DNA from 2 places in the Paenibacillus allorhizoplanae genome. Region 1 is predicted to be linked to the other one. Evidence: riboswitches for the same ligand, from Rfam matches in the RefSeq annotation. Region 1 holds a riboswitch; the other holds the start of a gene.
The links. A riboswitch is a leader RNA that binds a small molecule or an ion and turns the genes downstream of it on or off. The one in region 1 is predicted to bind S-adenosylmethionine.
Positions count from the first base shown of each region.

Region 2: it holds a riboswitch for S-adenosylmethionine, as region 1 does, so the genes downstream of both, metA (homoserine O-acetyltransferase MetA) here and L6I86_RS02555 (hypothetical protein) in region 1, are expected to answer to the same signal.

Region 1 covers NZ_CAKMMW010000001.1:779,542-789,798, reverse strand. The annotation lists partial or broken gene L6I86_RS02565 (NAD(P)-dependent malic enzyme) at 1-354, shown strand, start outside; gene L6I86_RS02560 (helix-turn-helix domain-containing protein) at 480-707, shown strand; SAM riboswitch class I at 808-936, shown strand; gene L6I86_RS02555 (hypothetical protein) at 1,037-1,549, shown strand; gene L6I86_RS02550 (ABC transporter permease) at 1,827-2,594, shown strand; gene L6I86_RS02545 (ABC transporter ATP-binding protein) at 2,573-3,406, shown strand; gene L6I86_RS02540 (ABC transporter substrate-binding protein) at 3,436-4,506, shown strand; gene L6I86_RS02535 (response regulator transcription factor) at 4,676-5,377, opposite strand; gene L6I86_RS02530 (sensor histidine kinase) at 5,374-6,891, opposite strand; gene L6I86_RS02525 (sulfatase family protein) at 7,120-8,634, opposite strand; gene L6I86_RS02520 (AraC family transcriptional regulator) at 8,802-9,668, shown strand; gene L6I86_RS02515 (response regulator) at 9,824-10,257, shown strand, end outside.
Region 2 covers NZ_CAKMMW010000011.1:90,856-101,112, forward strand. The annotation lists gene thrS (threonine--tRNA ligase) at 1-1,523, opposite strand, end outside; gene L6I86_RS18785 (putative sporulation protein YtxC) at 1,920-2,867, opposite strand; gene mqnC (cyclic dehypoxanthinyl futalosine synthase) at 3,286-4,422, opposite strand; gene L6I86_RS18795 (trans-sulfuration enzyme family protein) at 4,559-5,737, opposite strand; gene L6I86_RS18800 (aminotransferase class I/II-fold pyridoxal phosphate-dependent enzyme) at 5,734-6,903, opposite strand; gene metA (homoserine O-acetyltransferase MetA) at 6,940-7,884, opposite strand; SAM riboswitch class I at 7,998-8,124, opposite strand; gene L6I86_RS18810 (hypothetical protein) at 8,365-8,592, shown strand; gene corA (magnesium/cobalt transporter CorA) at 8,895-9,833, shown strand; gene tyrS (tyrosine--tRNA ligase) at 9,920-10,257, opposite strand, start outside.

The DNA of each region.
Region 1 (10,257 bases):
ATCGTCTTCGCAATGGCGAACCCGATTCCAGAGATCGATCCAGAGCAGGCCAAGCCTTACGTAAGAGTCATGGCTACGGGAAGGTCTGATAAACCCAATCAGATCAATAATGTTCTGTGCTTCCCGGGCATTTTCCGAGGAGCTTTGGATTGCAGGGCAAGCGAAATCAATGAAGCGATGAAGCTTGCGGCAGCACACGCAATTGCATCGGTTGTGTCAGATGATGAATTGAACGAAACGTATATCATACCTAGCGTATTTAACCAGAAGGTAGTTGAAAAAGTAAGAGAAGCTGTGATTGATGCTGCTTACCGTACAGGGGTTGCCCGAAAAAGGTTGAGAGAATCCAATTAGGACGAGGCCGGTGCTTAAATTATTTGGGGAATGATGATACTTGTATAAAGTTATGATCGTAGACGATGAGCCCCTTGTGAGATTGACCATGCACCAAATGATTGTATGGAAAGAACTAGATATGGATGAAGAATGTCAGCGAGAGTTTCATTCAATATGTGACGAATTTACGTATCGAAGAGTCTAAACGCTTGTTAAAAAAGGGATATAAAATCATTGATCTGTCTGAAAAGATCGGTTATGTGAATGCCGAGCACTTTAGCCGAGTGTTTAAGAAGGTCACGGGTGTAAGTCCGAAGGTGTATAGGGAGAGTCTTGGTTTAGGTACAGAAATGAAAACAGATCAAAGTTAGCCTCTAAATGGTTGTCCCTTCGGATATTGGTGATCAGGCATTAAATCCTTGACATCAGAGAACTTTATAGTAATATAAAAATAATTGAATATGGACATTTTTCTTATCAAGAGTAGGTGGAGGGACTAGCCCGATGATACCCGGCAACCGACAAACCTTTGTTAACAAAGGAATGCACGGTGCTAATTCTTGCAGAAACGCTGTATGATGCGAATCTGGGAGATAAGAGTGAGGATCTGACTTTAAATTTTTATGACCTTTCTCTAATCCCAGAGAAGGTCATTTTTGTTTTCTTTAACAAACTAAACTCGTCTAACAGGAGGGACAGTATGGCAATCACACTACCTGACAATCTGTCAGCCAAAGAGATTTCAAACCAAGGGAACACTACTATAACGATGAATGAAACAATCGACTATCACCGTGATACTCGTACTCTACCTATTACCTACATAGAATGTTTTCGATTTGACAGTGAGCTTACAGAAAAGCACTTCTTTGAAAACAGCACAGATTATGTCTGTGGGCTCATTGCGATCTCTACTAAGACGGGAGTATGGGGGGTAAAGGAATTTGCGATCCCTTGTAACAGCATGAAGGGTGATATGGCTTTGTGGGCTGCTCCTATGCAACGAATAAAAGGTCTGACCTTGATTGAGGGCTTGAACTACGTTCGAGAAAAACAAGCAGAATGGGGACCCTTGAGATCGGAACTAATTGCGTCTGCATTAATGAATTTAAATGGAAAACTTGGGCTGACATCAAAAATCAACAAGGATCAAAGCTACTACTGGGATCGAGCCTACTTATTTGACCATACGCAAGCATACGTCATTTTCTAAAATCCGAAAAAGCTGGGTCTCCATGGGGGACCTGGCTTTTGTCTTCTAATGACATTCGATAGGCGTGTTTTCCTAGTTTCGAGAAAAATATACGATTAAGCTGTCCCAAAAAGGTTGAAATTATTTCAACCTATCGTGGTTTTTTGATATGGGCTAAAATGAAAGCGATCACAGAAAACGGTGTCATTTTAAAGGAGGCTGGCATCATGCTTTGCTTGCCGGTTCCCTCCAACCCGCAGAAACATGTAAAACAACGTAGAGAAAGGAAGATGACGTGATGGGCCAAACAAACAAAAGTAAAACGCAACTATTAACAATCGCATCGTTCGTCATCGGGATTGCTGTCTGGTTCGCCATGGCCAAAATTCCTGCAATAGGCGCTATTTTGACTGATCCGGTGACCATAGTAAAATCTTTCTGGACCGAGCTAACAAGCGGAAGGCTTTGGCAAAATATTTACGTCAGCCTGTTCCGCGTACTCGGAGGCTTCAGCTTGGGCCTTGCGGCGGCCATACCGATAGCGTTCCTTATGGGCTGGTATAATCCGATCCGATCGATCGTCGAGCCATGGATCCAGTTTTTCCGGACGATTCCGCCGATTGCCCTGATCCCGCTCGTTATCGTGGCGCAAGGGGTAGGCGAATCCGCGAAGATTACCGTCATTTTCGTTTCGACTTTCCTGGTGATGGTTATCTCGATTTATCAAGGTGTGCGCAACGTCGATCCGACCTTGATCAAAGCGGCCCGCGTGTTGGGCGCACGGGACCGGGACATTTTCTTCGAAGTCATCGTTCCGGCATCGTTCCCGTACATTCTCATCGGCGTCAGGCTTGGTCTTGCCAGCGCTTGGACGACGCTCGTAGCGGCAGAGCTGACCGGCGCTTCCAAAGGACTGGGTAACATGATTATGGAGGCAAGCCTTTACTTCCGGATGGACGTCGTTATTCTAGGTATTATCGTAATCGGAGTGATCGGGCTTTTGATGGATAAAGGCGTACTGTATCTTGAGAGGAGGCTAACTGGATGGCAAGAGCTGCGGAAATAGTAACAGGCATATCGTCGGCGGAACTGGCTGTACCGGCAGTACCGAAAATAGAAATCAAGGATTTGTCCAAAATATACAATGGCCGCAACGGCGACGTCGTCGCTTTGCAAAATACGAACTTAACGATCAATGAGAATGAATTCGTTTGCGTCGTTGGACCGAGCGGCTGTGGCAAAACGACACTGCTCAACATTATCGCAGGGCTGGAGCATGCTTCCAGCGGCTCCGTAACGGTGGACGGGAAAGAAGTGAAAGGACCGGGGAAGGAGCGCGGTGTCGTTTTCCAGCAATACGCTTTGTTTCCATGGAAGACGGTGCTGAAGAACGTCGAATTCGGCTTAAAGCTGAGAGGTTACAGCAAAGCGGAACGCCGTGAGCGGGCCGAGCACTACATCGAGATGGTCGGGCTGAAGGATTTTGCCCAGGCGTATCCGAAGGAGCTGTCTGGCGGCATGAAGCAGCGGGTGGCGATTGCAAGAGCTTATGCGGTACAGCCCGAAGTGCTGCTGATGGATGAGCCATTCGGCGCGCTCGACGCACAGACGCGGGCGCAGCTGCAGGAGGAGTTGCTGAACACCTGGCAGAGCGAGAAGCGGACTTGCTTCTTTATTACGCATGATGTCGAAGAGGCTGTCATTCTCGCTCAGAAGGTTATCGTCATGAGTGCCCGTCCGGGGCGAATCAAAGAAATCATTAACGTCGATATTCCGTATCCGCGCAACCAAGCGACGAAGCTCGATGAGCGATTCATTCAGATCAAGAACGAAATCTGGGAGAAAGTTTACCGCGAATACATGGAATATAAGAAGTGAGCGAATCACCTAAAAGGGAGAGGTCTGTTATGAGAAAAAGGTTGTCTTTATTCAAAGGGAAATCCGTCGCGTTCACGTCCATCGTATTATCCGCCATGCTGGCGATCAGCGCTTGCGGCTCAAACGGCACACCGGCAGGCAACGCGCAAAAGCCTTCGCCGGCAACGAGTGGCAGCGCCAAAAAGCAGGAAGTATCCGAGATTCGCGTAGGCTATCTCCCCGACTTGAACGGCTCGCCTCCAATCGTGCTCGGGGAGGAGAAGGGCTTCTTCAAGGAAGAAGGTGTTAAGGTAACGCCAGTCAAATTTTTGAGCGGTCCGCCGGAATTCCAAGCGATGGCTGCAGGTGATTTGGACATCGCGTACATCGGGGCCGGGGCGACTTTCCTTGCCGCGCAAGGCAAAGGAACAATTCTGATGCCGATGAGCTTCAGCTTAAGCGATATGGTGCTTGCCACGAAAAAGTCTGGCGTTACCGATTGGAAAGATCTGAAAGGAAAGACGATCGGAGTACCGAAGGGAACGTCGGGAGAAATGATTTTGAACCTCGGCTTGGAGAAAGGCGGTCTTAAGGCAAGTGACATTAACATCGTCAACATGGACGTAGCGGGCGCCATTACCTCTTTCGTAGCGAACAAAGTCGATGCGGTGGCGATTTGGTCCCCTTACACGGCGGAGATTGAGAAGCAGGTTGGCAAAGACAACATTATCAAACTTGGCGACAACAAGACGTTTTATCCCGATTATGTGTTTCCAGCGAGCTGGGTCGTTAGCCCGAAATTTCTGAAAGAAAAGCCGGAAGCGGTCGAAAAATTCCTTAAAGCTTGGATCAAAGCTAACGATTATAAGCTTCAAAACGTAGAAGAAACGATCAAGCTGACGGCTGCTTATACGCAAGTGCCTGAAGCTTCTCTCCGTGAGCAGCGGAAGGGCATCGAGTGGATGGAGTCCAAAAAAATTGCTGAGGCGTTACAGGATGGCTCGGCGAACAAATGGTACGAGAATCTCGAAAAGTTGTTCGTGGCGACGGAAAAAATGACCGAAATCGTTCCGGCGGACAAGTTCATAGCGCCTCAACCGTTTCTGAATGCGTCCAAGTAAAAAACGAAAGCATGTGAAATTGCACTGGTCAGGACCCCAAGTGTAGACAATGAAAACTGCATATGCGGCAAGTTGGCACCGATACGCTATCGGTGCCAACTTGTTTTGTTTTAATTGGATATGTACTCGTTATAAAATCAGGTAGAAGCCTAGGCATGCTGCAGCGGTATCACCTCTCCCCGGCACCTCTCGGCTTGTACAGCAGCGGGGTGACGTTCAACTGTCTGAGTAAAGCGACGACTTCCTTCGTGCGCTTTTTTTTGAACTTTTTGAGAATCACGTTGATTTGCGACTTAATTGTAGACATCTCGACCTGCCGGTGCTTGGCGATTTCGCCGATTTTCATTTCCTTCATGAGCAAATCGAGAATTTCTGATTCCGTCGGCGTCAGCTGCGACAAAATAAGCGTGGCGTCAAACAGGATTGCTTGGTTTTTACGGATACGCGCGAATTCGTTCTTGACCTTGTAGGCGATTTCGGGCCGGATTTGTGAGATGCCTTGGTGCGCGGAGCGGATAGCGGCAACGATCTCTTCGCTACTTGATGTCTTGAGTACGTAATCGAAAGCGCCGATTTCGAAAGCGTTGAACACCGTTTCGTCATCTTCATGCATGGTCAGAAACACGATCCGGATCTGGGGGCTTTGCTCCAGCACCGTTTGCGCGGCTGCGATGCCGGCATGCTTGACTTCCATTTCAATGTCCATCAGTATGACGTCCGGAGCTTTCTCCAGCGCCAGCTGTACGGCCAGTTTGCCGCTTGTGGCAAGTCCAACGACCTCCATGTCTGCTTCCCCAGCGACCAGCTCGCAGAAATGTTCTCGCAGCACGTCAAGATCCTCGGCTATAACAACGCGTATCGGCTTGCTCATCGCTTTCCCTCCTTTTCCGCTTCGGGCAATTGAATGAAATAAACGGGAACGATCACTTGGAACATGCTTCCTTCACCAGACAAGCTTTCCACATGAATCCGTCCGTAATGCCCGCTAATGATATAATTCGCGTAAGAGAGGCCGACGCCCCAATTTCTGGTCGTATTTTTGCTCGTGTAAAACGGATCGAAAATCGTCTCGAGCTGGTCTTTGGCGATGCCGACGCCATTATCGGTGATCGTGATAATGACCCATTCCTCTTCCACATAAGTTGAAACATTTACTCGACCGTTCTTCTCCTCAGGAATCGCTTCAATTGCATTGTTGATGATATTGTACAGAGCTTCGATCAAATGGGCTTCGTCCATTAAAATCAAAATCGGCAATTCAGGCGGCTCGATCTTTAGCCGAACATGCTCGGGCACGGCTTGGATTCGTTCCTGAAGCTTGAGCAAAAGCTCTCGGGCAGAAATTGGCTTCAACTGGAGATGAGTCGTTTTGAACGTGTTATATAGCTGGTCGAGCCGCTTCATCGTATGGGATACGATTTCCGACGCTTTATGTAGCTTTTGGTTTGCCGCTTCCGGATTAACTGGCGCATTGGCTTTGATCGATTGGTTGATTAGCAGTTGAACCATCAGGAGCTGATTTTTGATCCCGTGCGTAAAAACGCGTGCGCCCATGTTGGCCGTCTTCAGCTTGCGCTCCAGCTGCAAATCGGTACGGCCCAGCTGCTTTTCGATTTCTGTGTATCGCCAGATCGAGATGATGCTGATCGCCGAGAAAATGCCGGTGACGATGATGCTCAAATACCATTCAAACAGCGTCAGCGGCGGATTGAAATTGGAAAAGTCGGAATACAGTACGTAATACGTACGCACGTCGGTCACCTGGAGCGGCCCCATAAAGCCGAGGTAAAAGTAAAACAGCATGAGAGCGAACACGCCGTACAAAATATGCTGGATCTGCTTTTTGCTCCAAGGCACCGTACTGCGCTTGTAACGCAAAATCACTAACGTAATCGCCACCAATGCGGATCCGATCAGCCAACCACGGGTCAGCCAGCCGATCACGTACGTCGATTCCCGGCTTAGGATGCCAAGCGCTTGTTTGTACAGATGTGGGTCGTAAAACAATATGTTGCAAAGCGGCAGTATCGCGTTAAGGGCGTGCAGCTTCAAGGTTTGCCGGAATGGACGATAATAAAATAGCGACACGGATAAGCCGAGCAAGCTGTAAATAAACAAGGAGCGGCCGACCGTGATCATGCGGCTTATGGTTTCGAGCGAGAAAGGCGAATGCAGCAGAAGATTGCGGATGTAGTCATTGAAAAAAAGCACGATATTGACGCGGTAATAAAAGCCGCCGTATTTGGCGATGAACAGAATGAGTCCGGACATGCTGAGAAACCAGCCGAGCAGAACGAGCGCCATCCAATAAGCGGACGGCTTGTTCGCTTTTACGATGAAAAGCGAAATGGCCGCCGCCATAACTAGAAACAAAAGAATCGTCATCGTTGCGCGGCCTCCGATCGGTTTTTAAATGCGATCCTATTAGTTTACCACATTCGCAAGTAAAGATGAGGCTGTCTCCAAAGCGTTTCACATCGTAGGGGATCAGCACAAGACAAGCGGGGCAGTGCCAAAAGCCAACTATCGACTTTTGGTACTGCCCCTGATCCCATCACGCCTAACGAACCGAGTGGTCACTATTCACTTTAAATATCTTGAGCTGTGAAGCTCCTACGCTCCCGAAACGCGCGGCATCGGCATCGGCTCAGCGCCCAAACCCGCCCATGCGTATTTGAGCAGAAGCTCCATTTTCAGCACCCGGTAAGCGGGATCGTCCCATTTGTTGTCAAGCTCGCCTGGGTCCGTCTCCAGATCGAACAGCTCGCCGTACGTTTGGTTATAGTACACGGTTAGCTTGTAGCGGGCCTCCACGTACGTTTTCTGATGAATGGTCGCCGCCTCGTGGCGGAATTCGACCAAGGCATGGTTGCGCGCCTGGGACTGCTTGCCGAGCCATACTTGGCTTTGATCGATCCCTGACATGATATGCGGAACCGGAAGGCCGGCAAAGTTAAGGAACGTCGGCGCCAAATCCACGAGCGATTGAATAGCGCCGTTTGTTTCTCCAGCTGGAACATGTCCCGGATACCGGACAAGGAACGGCAGCTTGATCAAGTCCTCGTAATGGAAGCCGCCTTTGAACTGCAGGCCGTGCTGGCCGAAGAAGTGACCGTGGTCGGTCGTAAAGACGACAATCGTATTGTCCGCAATACCCAGCTCGTCGAGCTTGTCGAGAATTTTGCCGATATATTTGTCCATCAGGCTGATCATGCCGTAGTACACGGCGACCAGCTTTTTGCTTTCGTCCTCCGAATAGTGCGTCGTGTGCGAGTGATAGCCGTGAATTGCCAAGCCGCTTTCCCTCCAAGCTGAAAAATCCGGGCTTTCGAGCTGCGTCATGCCGAAGTGGGGCGGATTTTTGTCATGCTCGCCGGGTGTGACAACCGGGATGGTCAGCTGATCCGGGTCATACATCGTATCCCATGGCGCGGAAGCCAAATACGGCGGATGCGGATCGAAGAAGCTCGACCAGAGGAAGAACGGTTCATCGTCATTTTTATATTGCTCAAGCATTGCGTTCGTCCGTTCGGCAATCCACGTATCGTAATGGTATTCCTCCGGAATATCCCACGAAAAGAGATGGTTCGGATCCATCGTTCCGGTAGGAGAAGTGAAATAGTCGCGCCAGTTGGCGCAGCCTTTGTCCTCAAGCCAATTCACATAGTGCTGGCCTACCAGAAATTCGTTTGTATGGTTGCGCGTCAGCTCGATATGCTCGAAGCCGTAGAACGGTCCGTGAAAGGTCCGCCAAAATTCGTGATCCTTCAAATATTCGTACGATTCGAGAGACGGGTAATCCTCGGTAGCTCCCAGCTGTTGAAAATGCGCTTTCCCGATCAAGGCCGTACGGTAACCGCCCGCTTGGAAATCTTCTCCGACTGTATGACGATCCTCGAGAAGCTTCGTGCCAAGCGTCCAAGCGCCGTGCTGGCTCGGGTACTGGCCGGTAATGATGGAAGCTCGCGTCGGCGTGCATGTCGGATTCGGGCAATAGGCCCGCGTGAACGTCGTCCCTTCGTGGACAAGCCTATCCAGATTCGGCGTGGAAATTTCGGGCTGGAAGGCCCCGATCGTATTCCAATGCTGCTGATCGCTCGTAATAAGCAGAATGTTTGGTTTTTTCATGCAATATCTCCTCCTCGTACTTCGCTGCGATAAGCGCTTCTTTTTGCTTTTATTGTAAAGGATAGGGTGCCCGGATCGGAATGCCAATATGTCGCAACGATTTGTCATTATGTCGGGTGTAGGCTAAGCTATAGAAATGGAATAAACGGCTGAAAGGAGGCAGGATGATGCGCCTGCGAATGAAGGAGTACGATATGGAGTATGCGGAATTGATCTATTGCACCCCTTCCGTGTTGGAGAAGGAAGGTGGTTTGTGGCCGCTGCGCGCAGGAAGATGTGAGGCCAAGCCGAACTATAAGGCGGGACCGAAGTGGATCGAGTGCTGTAGTATTCATTTTGTAAGGGAAGGCCAGGTACAGTTTACTAATAAGGACCGGCAAATCGAGCTTAAAAAGGGAGATCTTTTCGGAATGTTTCCACGAGCCGTCTACGAATATAAAATTGACCCGGTCGTGTTGCAGCTGGAGATGACTTGGATTGCCTTCGACGGCCAGCACGCGGTTAAGCTGCTGGAAACAATCGGAATGAGCCAAGACATGCCGTTCGTACGTGGAGCACTGAACAAGGAGACCGAGGACATACTGAGACGGCTGTTGCATGCGATTCGGGATCCCGATGCCGAAGGCGGACGTCTACAGGCGATCGGTTTGCTTTACGGGCTATTCGCGCGATTGGCGCCTTCTCCCGCAATGCCGTCCAAAAAGCAAACGCGAACGGCATGGCTGGAGAAAAGCGTGGATTTCATAAACACACATGTTTTTGAAGGCGTTTCGGTCGAGGATGCCGCTCATTACGTCGGCGTGCATCGATCGCATTTCTCGGGAGTGTTCGCTGAGCGGATGGGCGTATCGCCCATTCAGTACATGCAGCGGCTCAAGATGGACAAGGGCGCACAGCTGCTTCGCGAAACGGATAAGCTTGTAACCGAAATAGCCCTGTTCCTCGGCTATCCCGATCTATACGCATTCACGCGCGCATTCACATCTTACTTCGGGCTATCGCCGACGAAGTATAGGAGTGGATCGGGCGGATAAGAAAAGAGAGAAAGAGCCCTTGTTAGATAGGTTGAAATTTTTTCAACCTGTTGGGGCTTTTTGTTATGGGCTAAAATGAAAGCGATCACAGAAATGTAGGAAGGGATCATAGTTCAGATCAGCTTCATCTATATATTTAGGGGAATGATGAATGTATGTATAAAGTTATGATCGTAGACGATGAGCCCCTTGTGAGAATGACCATGCACCAAATGATTGTATGGAAAGAACTAGATATGGAGATTGTAGCTGAGGCTAATGATGGCCTGGAAGCTTTGGCTATTTTACAAGCGCGTAATGATATCGATATATTGCTGTTAGATATTCAAATGCCGAAAATGAACGGAATTGAACTGTTAGGTGCTATTCAATCTTTAGATGCAATGAAAAAGCCAATACCAATTATCCTAAGCGCATATCGTGATTTTAGTTATGTTCGTGAAGCCTTTTTACTCGGAGCCTTTGATTATATTGTAAAAGTAGATATGGACGAGGAGTACATGCTGCCTGTTCTGCAAAAAGCACGGCAAAAGCTAGAAAAGCTCGGTGCCTCGAATGATTCACAAGTGATCCATGAAGAAAAAGTAGG
Region 2 (10,257 bases), on a different contig from region 1:
TCACCTGTGTACTCAAGCTGGAAGCGTTCAGGCAATAGGAAGTCGATTTGCGCAGTTGAAAGCGTTTCTTCCTTCTTCAACGCTGTCTTGATTTGAACATCTAATTTAGGACCATAGAATGCTGCTTCACCTTCTGCTTCAAAGAAAGGCAAACCAAGCTCTTCCACAACCTCACGCAGCATGCGTTGGGAAGTTTCCCACATTTCATCATCCTGGAAGTATTTCTCTGTATCCTTCGGATCACGATAGGAAAGACGGAAACGGTAGTCCGTGATTCCAAAGTCCGCATACACTTGACGGATCAATGTAACAACGCGGGAGAACTCTTCTTTAATTTGATCCAAACGGCAGAAGATGTGGGCGTCATTCAATGTCATTGCACGAACGCGGTGCAAACCAGTCAAAGCGCCTGACATTTCATACCGGTGCATCGTGCCTAGCTCAGCAATCCGAACAGGAAGATCACGGTAACTACGCATGTCACTCTTATATACCATCATATGGTGCGGACAGTTCATTGGACGAAGGACAAGCTCTTCATTGTCCATGACCATTTTCGGGAACATATCTTCACTGTAGTGATCCCAGTGCCCGGAAGTTTTGTACAATTCAACATTCGCAAGTACAGGCGTGTACACATGTTGGTAGCCTAGACGCTCTTCCAAATCAACGATATAGCGCTCCATTGTGCGTCTTAGCTTAGCACCATTTGGCAGCCAAAGCGGTAGTCCTTGACCAACTTCACGTGAGAATGCGAACATTTTGAGCTCACGGCCTAGTTTACGGTGGTCACGCTTCTTCGCCTCTTCAAGCAAGTGCAAATGCTCATCCAGTTGCGCTTTCTTAGGGAACGCAGTCCCGTAGATGCGTTGCAGCATTTTATTTTTTGCATCTCCACGCCAGTAAGCACCAGCAACACTCAACAATTTGAACGCTTTAATGCGTCCTGTTGACGGCAAATGCGGTCCGCGGCAGAGGTCAAAGAATTCCCCTTGGTCATAGATCGTAAGAACGGAATCTTCCGGTAGATCACGAATCAATTCTAGCTTGAACGGATCTTCCATTTCTGTAAAAATACGAATCGCTTCCTCACGGGAAACAACGCGGCGCGTAATCGCCAAATTTTCGTTTGAGATACGCTCCATTTCCTTCTCGATTTTGATCAAATCTTCAGGATTCAATGGTGTTTCCAAATCGATATCATAATAGAAGCCGTCCTCAATTACAGGACCGATTCCTAGCTTAACTGCTTTATTGCCATAAATACGCTTGATCGCTTGCGCCATCAAATGCGCTGTGCTATGACGGTACATTTCTAGTCCTGCTTCGCTATCCAATGTTAAGATTTCAACATCAGCATCATGATTCAAAGCGAAGGATAAATCTACGGATTTCCCGTTTACTTTACCACCCACTGCATTTTTCTTCAGACCGGATGAAATGGACTCGGCCACTTGCTCAATCGTCGTCCCCACTGCATACTCTCTCACTGCGCCATCTGGTAATTTTACTTGAACAACCATCTTCCCTGCCTCCTAATTGTGTAAGTGAATAGTGAATTGAACGCAAAAAAGCACACTTCATCCCGTAAAGGGACGAGTGCGCTCAGCTCGTGGTTCCACCCTAGTTCGATTCGCTCTAACCTGAAATTGAGAGACTTTTAGCTCCGCTAAAAGATTCCTATATTAGGTAAGTCGAATCCTCATCAGCATTCGTTAACGGGAATGATTCCGGTACTGTATAGTATCGCACCTGCAAGTCAGGGCGAATTCCACAATACGGCTACAAAGGGGTAAACAATCCGATTCGCTGAAGGAGATTGCAGCCTGGTCTCCTCTCTCTGAGCAGTTCATACAGAAAGTTCTTGTCTTTGATACTAACGCCTTCGTTCACTATTATAAATGGCGAGAGGGGCAAGGTCAAGGGGATAGTTGATCCTGCTTTTTGGCATCTCCGAGATAAAGGTCACACGTGCGGCAATAACTGCACACCGATGTGCGGTCTTCGAAGATTTGCCCTATCGTCTTGATAATCGTTAATTCGGGATCACGTGTATGAATGTAAATGTTAGCCGGTGAGACGGTGATCAGTGTGCTTACGATCATATCCTCGAAATTGATGTCCTTCTCCAACATCTCCATTCGAAAGCTGGCATCGAATTCATTCGCATCAATGGGTTCCATCCGATCATTCAGAATGACGAATTCGTGGCCGCCTTTGTGAATGAGATGCGCTGCGGGTATCTTAGCCTCTTGAATGTAGACGAAATATTGTAGAAGCGAAATAAATTCCTGATACTGGCGGTCCATCATAAACTCATCAATCGCATATTCCGCAATTTCCCTTAGTTCTTCCCTATACTCCTGAATACGGAATTTGAGGAAGCCATCTAAGCTAATCTGCGGATTCTCCTCGAGCAATGCGTTTATCTGATCCTTCAGCAGTTGAATACGACGAAGTCGACTGGGGGAGCTATTCATCAGCGGCAACCCTTCCAGCTCACTCTCTTGGATCAAGGATTGCTTACAGTAACCTTCGATGGCCTCGATGTCTGACTGCTTTTCATATTTAAAATCCTTGGTGATCAAGTTACGTAAAATGCTGGATTCCTTGTCCGCTACAATGTGGCTCGCCAACACTTCAGCTAGGCAAGCTCGTACTTCAGTCTCATGAATATGTGGATCGTGGATCACACTTCCTGCTTCCGCTTCCACATAAATAAAAGCACGTGTTTCACACCAAGTGTAGGTAGCCGTTAACCCATTTTGGGCGATATGTAAATGCTGCAGCGCTTGCTTCACCTGTGCGCTCAGCGAACGTACATAGGATTCCTCGACATTGATTAGGGCAATTGCAAACAGTTCCATGTGCTCACTCCTTCCATCTATGCATCCTCCTCTTAAGAGTATATGGTCGATGCGAGGGAGATATACAACGAACAATTTGCCATTTGAGGAAGGGGATACATGCAAAAAAGGAGCAGCACATGGCTGCCCCTCTCAAAAGTAAGGGTGGCGTTTTACAGTTGTTCTAACAGAATTTTCACCAGTAAGAAAGGGAGAGCACCGATGGAGATGAAAGCAAAAAGGAATCCTTGTACAAAGCTTTTAAGCAATTTCACAAAAATCACTCCGATCTTCAATCTCGAATTTGTGGTGTTCCCCCCATTGTACTCTTATTGACCAGCGGTTACCTGAAGCTTAGATTAATTTCCGCTTAAAAAACGCTTATCCCCACAAATCCCTCAAGGGGATTTGATAGCAGATAAGCGTTATCGTTCAACTTTTAGTTCTGCATCACAAAATCACGATCAATCTTCACATTCTCGTCGTCAAACACACGCAGAATCTGATACTTCGTGTTCCGCTGCGCAGGGATTTTGCCTGCTTGACGGATAATGTCTAGCGTCGAGCTAACATTTACCTTGTGCGTCGTCCCCGCCGCGGATACAACGTTCTCTTCAATCATGGTGCTGCCGAAGTCGTTACAGCCATAGCTCAGCGTCTGCTTACCAACCTCAGGTCCCATTGTGACCCATGAGGATTGGAAGTTCGGTACGTTATCCAGCATGATGCGGCTGATCGCCAACGTTTTCAAGTACTCTTCAGGCGTAACTTTCTCCGCCTTCATATTCGTGTTGTCTGGTTGGAACGTCCACGGTATGAATGCCAGGAAGCCCGGTGTGTTCAGCTTCTGCAGCAGCACATCGTCTTGCGCATCGCGGATACGCAGCATATGCAGCGCACGCTCTTCCATGGATTCGCCGAAGCCGATAACCATCGTACCCGTCGTGTGCATGCCGAGCTTATGAGCCGTTTGCATGACATCCATCCAATCGCGCCATGAGCCCTTCAATTTGGAAATCTTGCGACGCGTGCGGTCATCTAGGATTTCTGCTCCGCCGCCTGGCAACGAATCAAGGCCCGCTTCATGCAATTGACGAACGATTTCTTCAAGCGATAGACCGCCGGAAACGTCTTTCATTTTCATAATTTCAGCGGGTGAAAAGGAGTGCATCGTGATATCGAAGCGCTTCTTAATTTCTTTTAAAATATTCGTATAATAGCTGAATGGCAGATTCGGATTCGTCCCGCCTTGCATAAGAATCTCAGTTCCATCAACATCCAAAGTCTCTTGAATCTTCTGGAAGATCGTTTCATCCGGCAGTACATACCCTTCCGCGGAGCCTGGTGGACGGTAGAAAGCACAGAATCGGCAATACACATCACAGATGTTTGTGTAGTTGATATTCCGCCCAATCACGAAAGTCGTGATCGGATCTGGGTGCCATTTTTTCATAATCTGATTAGCGGTGTCGCCAATTTTCTCTATTTGATCGGATTCGAAAAGCGTAATACATTCTTCTACATCAATTCGTCCGCCTGTTTGTGCTTTATTTAAAATGCGATCGATCGGTTTCATTGCAACTCACTCCTTTGCTTTCTGAAGGCTCGTATCCATTAATCGTACCATACTCATGCCAAAAAAGCAGCACAGGGCTGCTTTTTCCAGACGTTATTCCTTTGTAAATATGAATAATTTCTGAATACCGTAACGATTAACCGCGCAAAGCTTGTTCCAAATCTTCAATAATATCTTCGATATCTTCCAGCCCTACCGAATATCTCACGAGACCGTCCGTAATGCCGCGCAATAAGCGAACTTCCTTCGGCATAGCAGCATGCGACATCATGGCCGGATAAGACAAGATACTCTCTACAGCACCCAAGCTCACAGCTACGAGTGGGATTTTAACTTTACTTAGCAACTTCTTCGCTTTCTCACCAGAGCCAACATCAAATGAGACGACAGCTCCATAACCAAGTGATTGCTTCTCGTGAATTTCTCTACCTGGGTGATTAGGCAGACCTGGGTAGTAAACCACGTCGATATCCGGCTGCTCGGTCAGCCATTGTGCTAATCTGCGAGCGCCTTTCTCGGACATTTCCATACGTGCTTGCAATGTCTTCATACCGCGAATGAGCAGCCATGAATCTTGAATGCCGAGCACGTTCCCCATGCCATTTTGAATTTGCTTCATTCGACGACCGAGGCTGTCATTCGCTACAACAGCTAGTCCCGCTAACACATCACTGTGACCGCCAAGGAATTTCGTTGCACTATGCAGTACGATGTCAATGCCTAGCTCAATGGGACGTTGATGATAAGGTGTCATGAACGTATTATCCAACATCGTAAGCAGGTCATGCTCTTTCGCAAAAGCAGCAATCTCACCAATATCCGTAATACGAAGTGTTGGATTTGAAGGCGTCTCGATGAAAACGGCTCTCGTATTGGAACGTAGAGCTGCTCTCACTTCTGCAATGTTCGTCATATCTACAAACGTAGATTCCACGCCCATACGGTTCATAATCGTAGTCAGCAAACGATAAGTACCGCCGTACACGTCTTCCGTACAAATGACATGATCTCCTTGCGACAACAACATCAAAGCAGAGGAGATTGCCGCCATCCCAGAGGCGAAAGCAAACCCCCGCGTACCGCCTTCTAGCAATGCGATGTAATCCTCTAACGCTTGACGCGTTGGGTTACCAGACCGTGTATAGTCGTATTCTTGGCTCGCTTCCAAATCAGCCTGATGAAAGGTTGAAGCCTGATACAGAGGCACGCTGGATGCCCCTGTCGCCTCATCAATTTCAGCGCCAAAATGGATCAGTCTTGTAGCAAATTTGCCATGTGCTTTACGTTTCTCTTTGTCTGAAGAAGAATGGCTCATGATTGTGGTGCTCCTTCCAACTCGGCTTGCGCTGAATCAAGGGCATTCGACAAATCCGCGATTAAATCATCAATATGTTCGATCCCAACAGAGAAGCGAAGCAGACGGTCATCAACACCTATTTGTTGTCTAATTTCAAGCGGAATGTCCGCATGAGTTTGTACAGCTGGATAAGTCATCAAGGATTCAACCCCGCCTAAGCTTTCTGCGAATGCAATGAGCTTAATATGACGAAGAATCGGTTCAATTAATCGTGCATCCCTCACCTTGAAGGAGAATATCCCTGTGTTGCCGCTGGATTGTTTATTTTGAATCGCAAAGCCAGGGTGTGATTCAAGCGCTGGATAGTATACGTCTGAAATCAACTCGTGCTCAAGCAAGAAATTCGCAATCGCTGTAGCATTCTGCTCATGACGCTCCATACGCAACGCGAGGGTTTTCATTCCTCTCATCAGAAGCCAGCTGTCTTGCGGTCCAAGCACAGCACCGATGGAGTTATGGAGAATAGCCATTTGCTCCGAAAGCTCTTTCCCTTTTGTAACAATCAGACCCGCTAGTACGTCATTATGCCCGCCCAAATATTTCGTTGCACTATGGATAACGATATCGGCCCCAAGCTCAATAGGACGTTGTAGATACGGCGTAAGCAGCGTGTTATCGACGATGGAGACGATGCCCTTTTTACGGGCCCATGTACATACAAGCTCAAGATCAGTGATCATCATCAATGGGTTTGTTGGTGTTTCAATAACAAGCCCCTTCGTATTGGACTGATAAGCACCTTCTAAAGCATCCAAATCATTCGTATCTACATAAGTAGCCGTTACACCGAAACGGGACATGATTCTTTCCAATAGGCGATACGTACCTCCATATAAATCCAAGGAAACAATCAAATGATCACCTTGGCTGAAATAGGCGAAAATCGTTTGCAATGCCGCCATGCCTGAGGAACATGCAAAGCCTGCATCTCCGGACTCGAGCTGAGCAATAGCGTCTTCTAGTACTTTACGCGTTGGACTTTTCGTACGCGCATAATCAAATCCAGTGCTCTGTCCCAGCTTAGGGTGGCGAAACGCAGTAGATTGATAAATAGGAAAGCTAACAGCACCTGTAACAGGTTCTTCAATTGAGCCAATTTGAGCAAGACGACTTTCGATTTTCAACAAGGGAATTTCCTCCTCAGGGGTATGTGTTCGATTTTACAATTGCGAGCTTGCCAAGCTTTCATTTATGTTTACCGTCAACTCAAAAGGTGTTTCTTGATATACATAATAGTTCAGCCAGTTCGAGAACAGCAAATTCGCATGGGCTCTCCAAGTATTGTAAGGTAGTCTACTCGGATCGTTATTCGGGTAATAATTGTTCGGGATATCAATCGGCAGCCCTTTGGCCACATCGCGGTCATACTCCCATTTCAAGGAACAAGCATCATATTCCGAATGTCCTGTTACGAAAATATGCTTACCATCGCGTGTTGCGACGATATACACACCAGACTCCTCGGACTCTGATAAAATTTCTAAATCCGGACATCGCTCAATATCTTCACGATTAATATCTGTGTGTCGTGATTGCGGAACATTGAATACTTCATCAAAGCCGCGCAACAACTTCGTGTTCGGAACACTTACCGTATGTGGGAATACACCAAATGTCTTCTTCTCTAGCCCATATTTGCGTACGCCGAAATGATGGTATAAGCCTGCTTGAGCAGCCCAACAAATATGCAGGGTGGAAGTCACATTCCGCTTGCTCCATTCAAGAATTTGCGTCAGCTCTTCCCAGTAATTCACATCTTCGAATTCCATTTGTTCTACGGGCGCACCCGTAATAATCATACCATCCAGCTTATCGTCTTTGATATCATCAAAAGTTTTGTAAAACATATCTAAATGTTCGAGGGACGTATTTTTGGAAGTGTGCGTTTTCGGATGTAATAACACGAACTCCACTTGCAGTGGCGTGTTCCCGATCAAGCGCAACAGCTGCGTCTCCGTCGTTTCTTTGGTCGGCATTAAGTTAAGCAGGGCAATGCGAAGTGGACGTATATCCTGATGATACGCGACGGATTCATCCATGGTGAAGATGTTCTCTTGGTTTAAAATTTCTTTGGCAGGCAGGTTGTCAGGAATCTTGATCGGCATCCTGTTCACTCCTCTTCTTTAATTTAGGTTTAGTTGAAAAATCTATGAGAAATGCAAAAATGACCTTCCCTGGAATCAGAGAAAGGCCATGAAAAATCAAAGTCAATGTCCTTCTCTTATCTCCCAGATTCGCTGAAAACAGCGTTTCCGCAAGAATTAGCACCGTGCTCCCCTTTTTACAAAGGTTTGTCGGTTGCCGGGTGTCATAGGGCTAGTCCCTCCACCTACTCTTGATAAGAAAACGTAACGTATGCGATTAGCATTATCATACTATAAAATAAACGAAAGTCAAGATGGTTAGACCTGTACATGTCAGTGATCCTAAAAAAATAGTAGTTGTAGCCAAGCAATCATTAAAATGATACAATTTGTATTGTGGCAAGCTGTTTAAGTTTAGGTACTTAAGGTTATTACTAAGGATTAGCTTTTACAGATGATGTTTCTAAACGAATAAGAATTTTTGAAGAAATGAGGGCTATAATGTCAACCCAAACATCGGATAATTTCTCTGCATTCGCCTCCTTACATCGTTATTTTGCCTTTATTGAAACCGACAAACCTACACTTGAGCAAGCCCAAATCGCTGTCTCACAACTTCACCTCGTTTATGGGGCTGAGAGTGAAGATGATCTGATGAAGCGCGGCGGACCTGAGATCATTCAAATGTACACAGACGTCAAAAATAAGATTTTAAATGCCGCCAAGTAAGTTTTGGCGGTTTATTTTTTTGGCACAGACTTAGCCTATTCTCCATAAGCTAACTTAACGACAATTCCCCTTATTTCATCAAACTTTTTGGCTTGAAACAGGATATATGAACGGGTATACTAGACAAGTATTCGACACGGACGGAAAAGGAGGGCATACGCTTGGACGGAGAACCGAGGAGTAGTACCTGCAAGGCGAACGATCAATTTCAAAGTGTAGGAATGAAGTCGGTTAATCCATCATCCAGGGCATTGCTCTTCTAGATGTACTAACCGGCTGATTCCATTCAAAGGGGTGGGCAGATGAAAACACGGTTGGTTCAAAATGGTATTTTTACGTTAGTTGATGATGTTACTGCTGCGCTGACACCTCCAAGCCAAGGCTTTTACTGGATTGATGCGGGGATCGAGGACTTGGAATTACTTCAGCCTCTTTTCCATTTGCATGATTTGGCCGTAGAAGATTGCCTTAGTGAGGAAGAACAGCGTCCAAAGATTGAATTTTATGATTCTCATTATTTCATTGTTATTAATAGCATTCGTTTCGATGATGAAGAAATTTTCTTACGCGCACTTAATCTATTTCTAAGCAAACATGTGATCATTACTGTAACACGACAAAAAATTAATGAACTTCGCGCACTTAAGCCCTTCCTTTGGGAGGAAGAAGTGAACAGTGCCGATCGTTTCTTATATCATTTGGTTGATCTCGTCGTCGATAACTATGTGGCGGTCGGTGATCGAATCGAAGCGAAGATTGAAAAGCTGGAAGAAGATATTCTGATGGCGACGAAGAAGTCGCATTTGAATGAGATTATTGGTCTTCGTTCTGAAATTTTATGGTTGAAAAAGGTGCTCGTGCCGCAACGTGACGTCATTGGGACGCTCGGTAAAAAAGAGCTCAGATTGATCGATCATCAGCTCCAAAAGTACTTCGGCGACATTTATGAGAATGCCGTCAAAATCGTCGATACATTCGATACGCTGCGCGATCTTATGGGGAACTTACGAGAAGCTTATCAATCCAGCCTCGCGAACCGCGCCAATGATATCATGCGTGTGTTTACCGCGTTGACAACGATCTTCATGCCCTTGACCTTCATTACCGGTGTTTTCGGGATGAATTTCGATAATATTCTCGGACTGCATCTAACCCCTCATGGGGATGAAATTGTGCTAGCCTTTATGGGCGTCCTCGGCATTGCCATGTATGTGCTGTTCCGCAAGAAAGAATGGCTGTGATCAACTCAGATCGATGTAGAAATAAAGGGTGACTTCTAGCAGAAACGTAGAAATACTGCCGAGAAGTCACCCTTTTTGGCATTCAACTATGATAGCTTGATTCTAACAAATTTACGTTTCCCTACTTGCAGAATATCGCCATCCACCGGCGTAATTTGCGCATGAATATCAGTCAGCTTCTGTTCGTTGATTTTCACAGCTCCTTGTTCCACGCTTCGCCTAGCTTCCCCATTCGATGATTGCAACGATAAACTGACTAACAACTTGATAATGGACAAGCTTCCTGCTTCCAGATGGCTGCTGTCTAGGTTTACTTCCTCAATGTCATCTGGCAAAGTCCGCTTTTGAAAAACAGTAATAAAATGCTGCTCCGCCTCCTCAGCCGCTTCCACACTGTGGTACATCTCAACATACAATTTCGCCA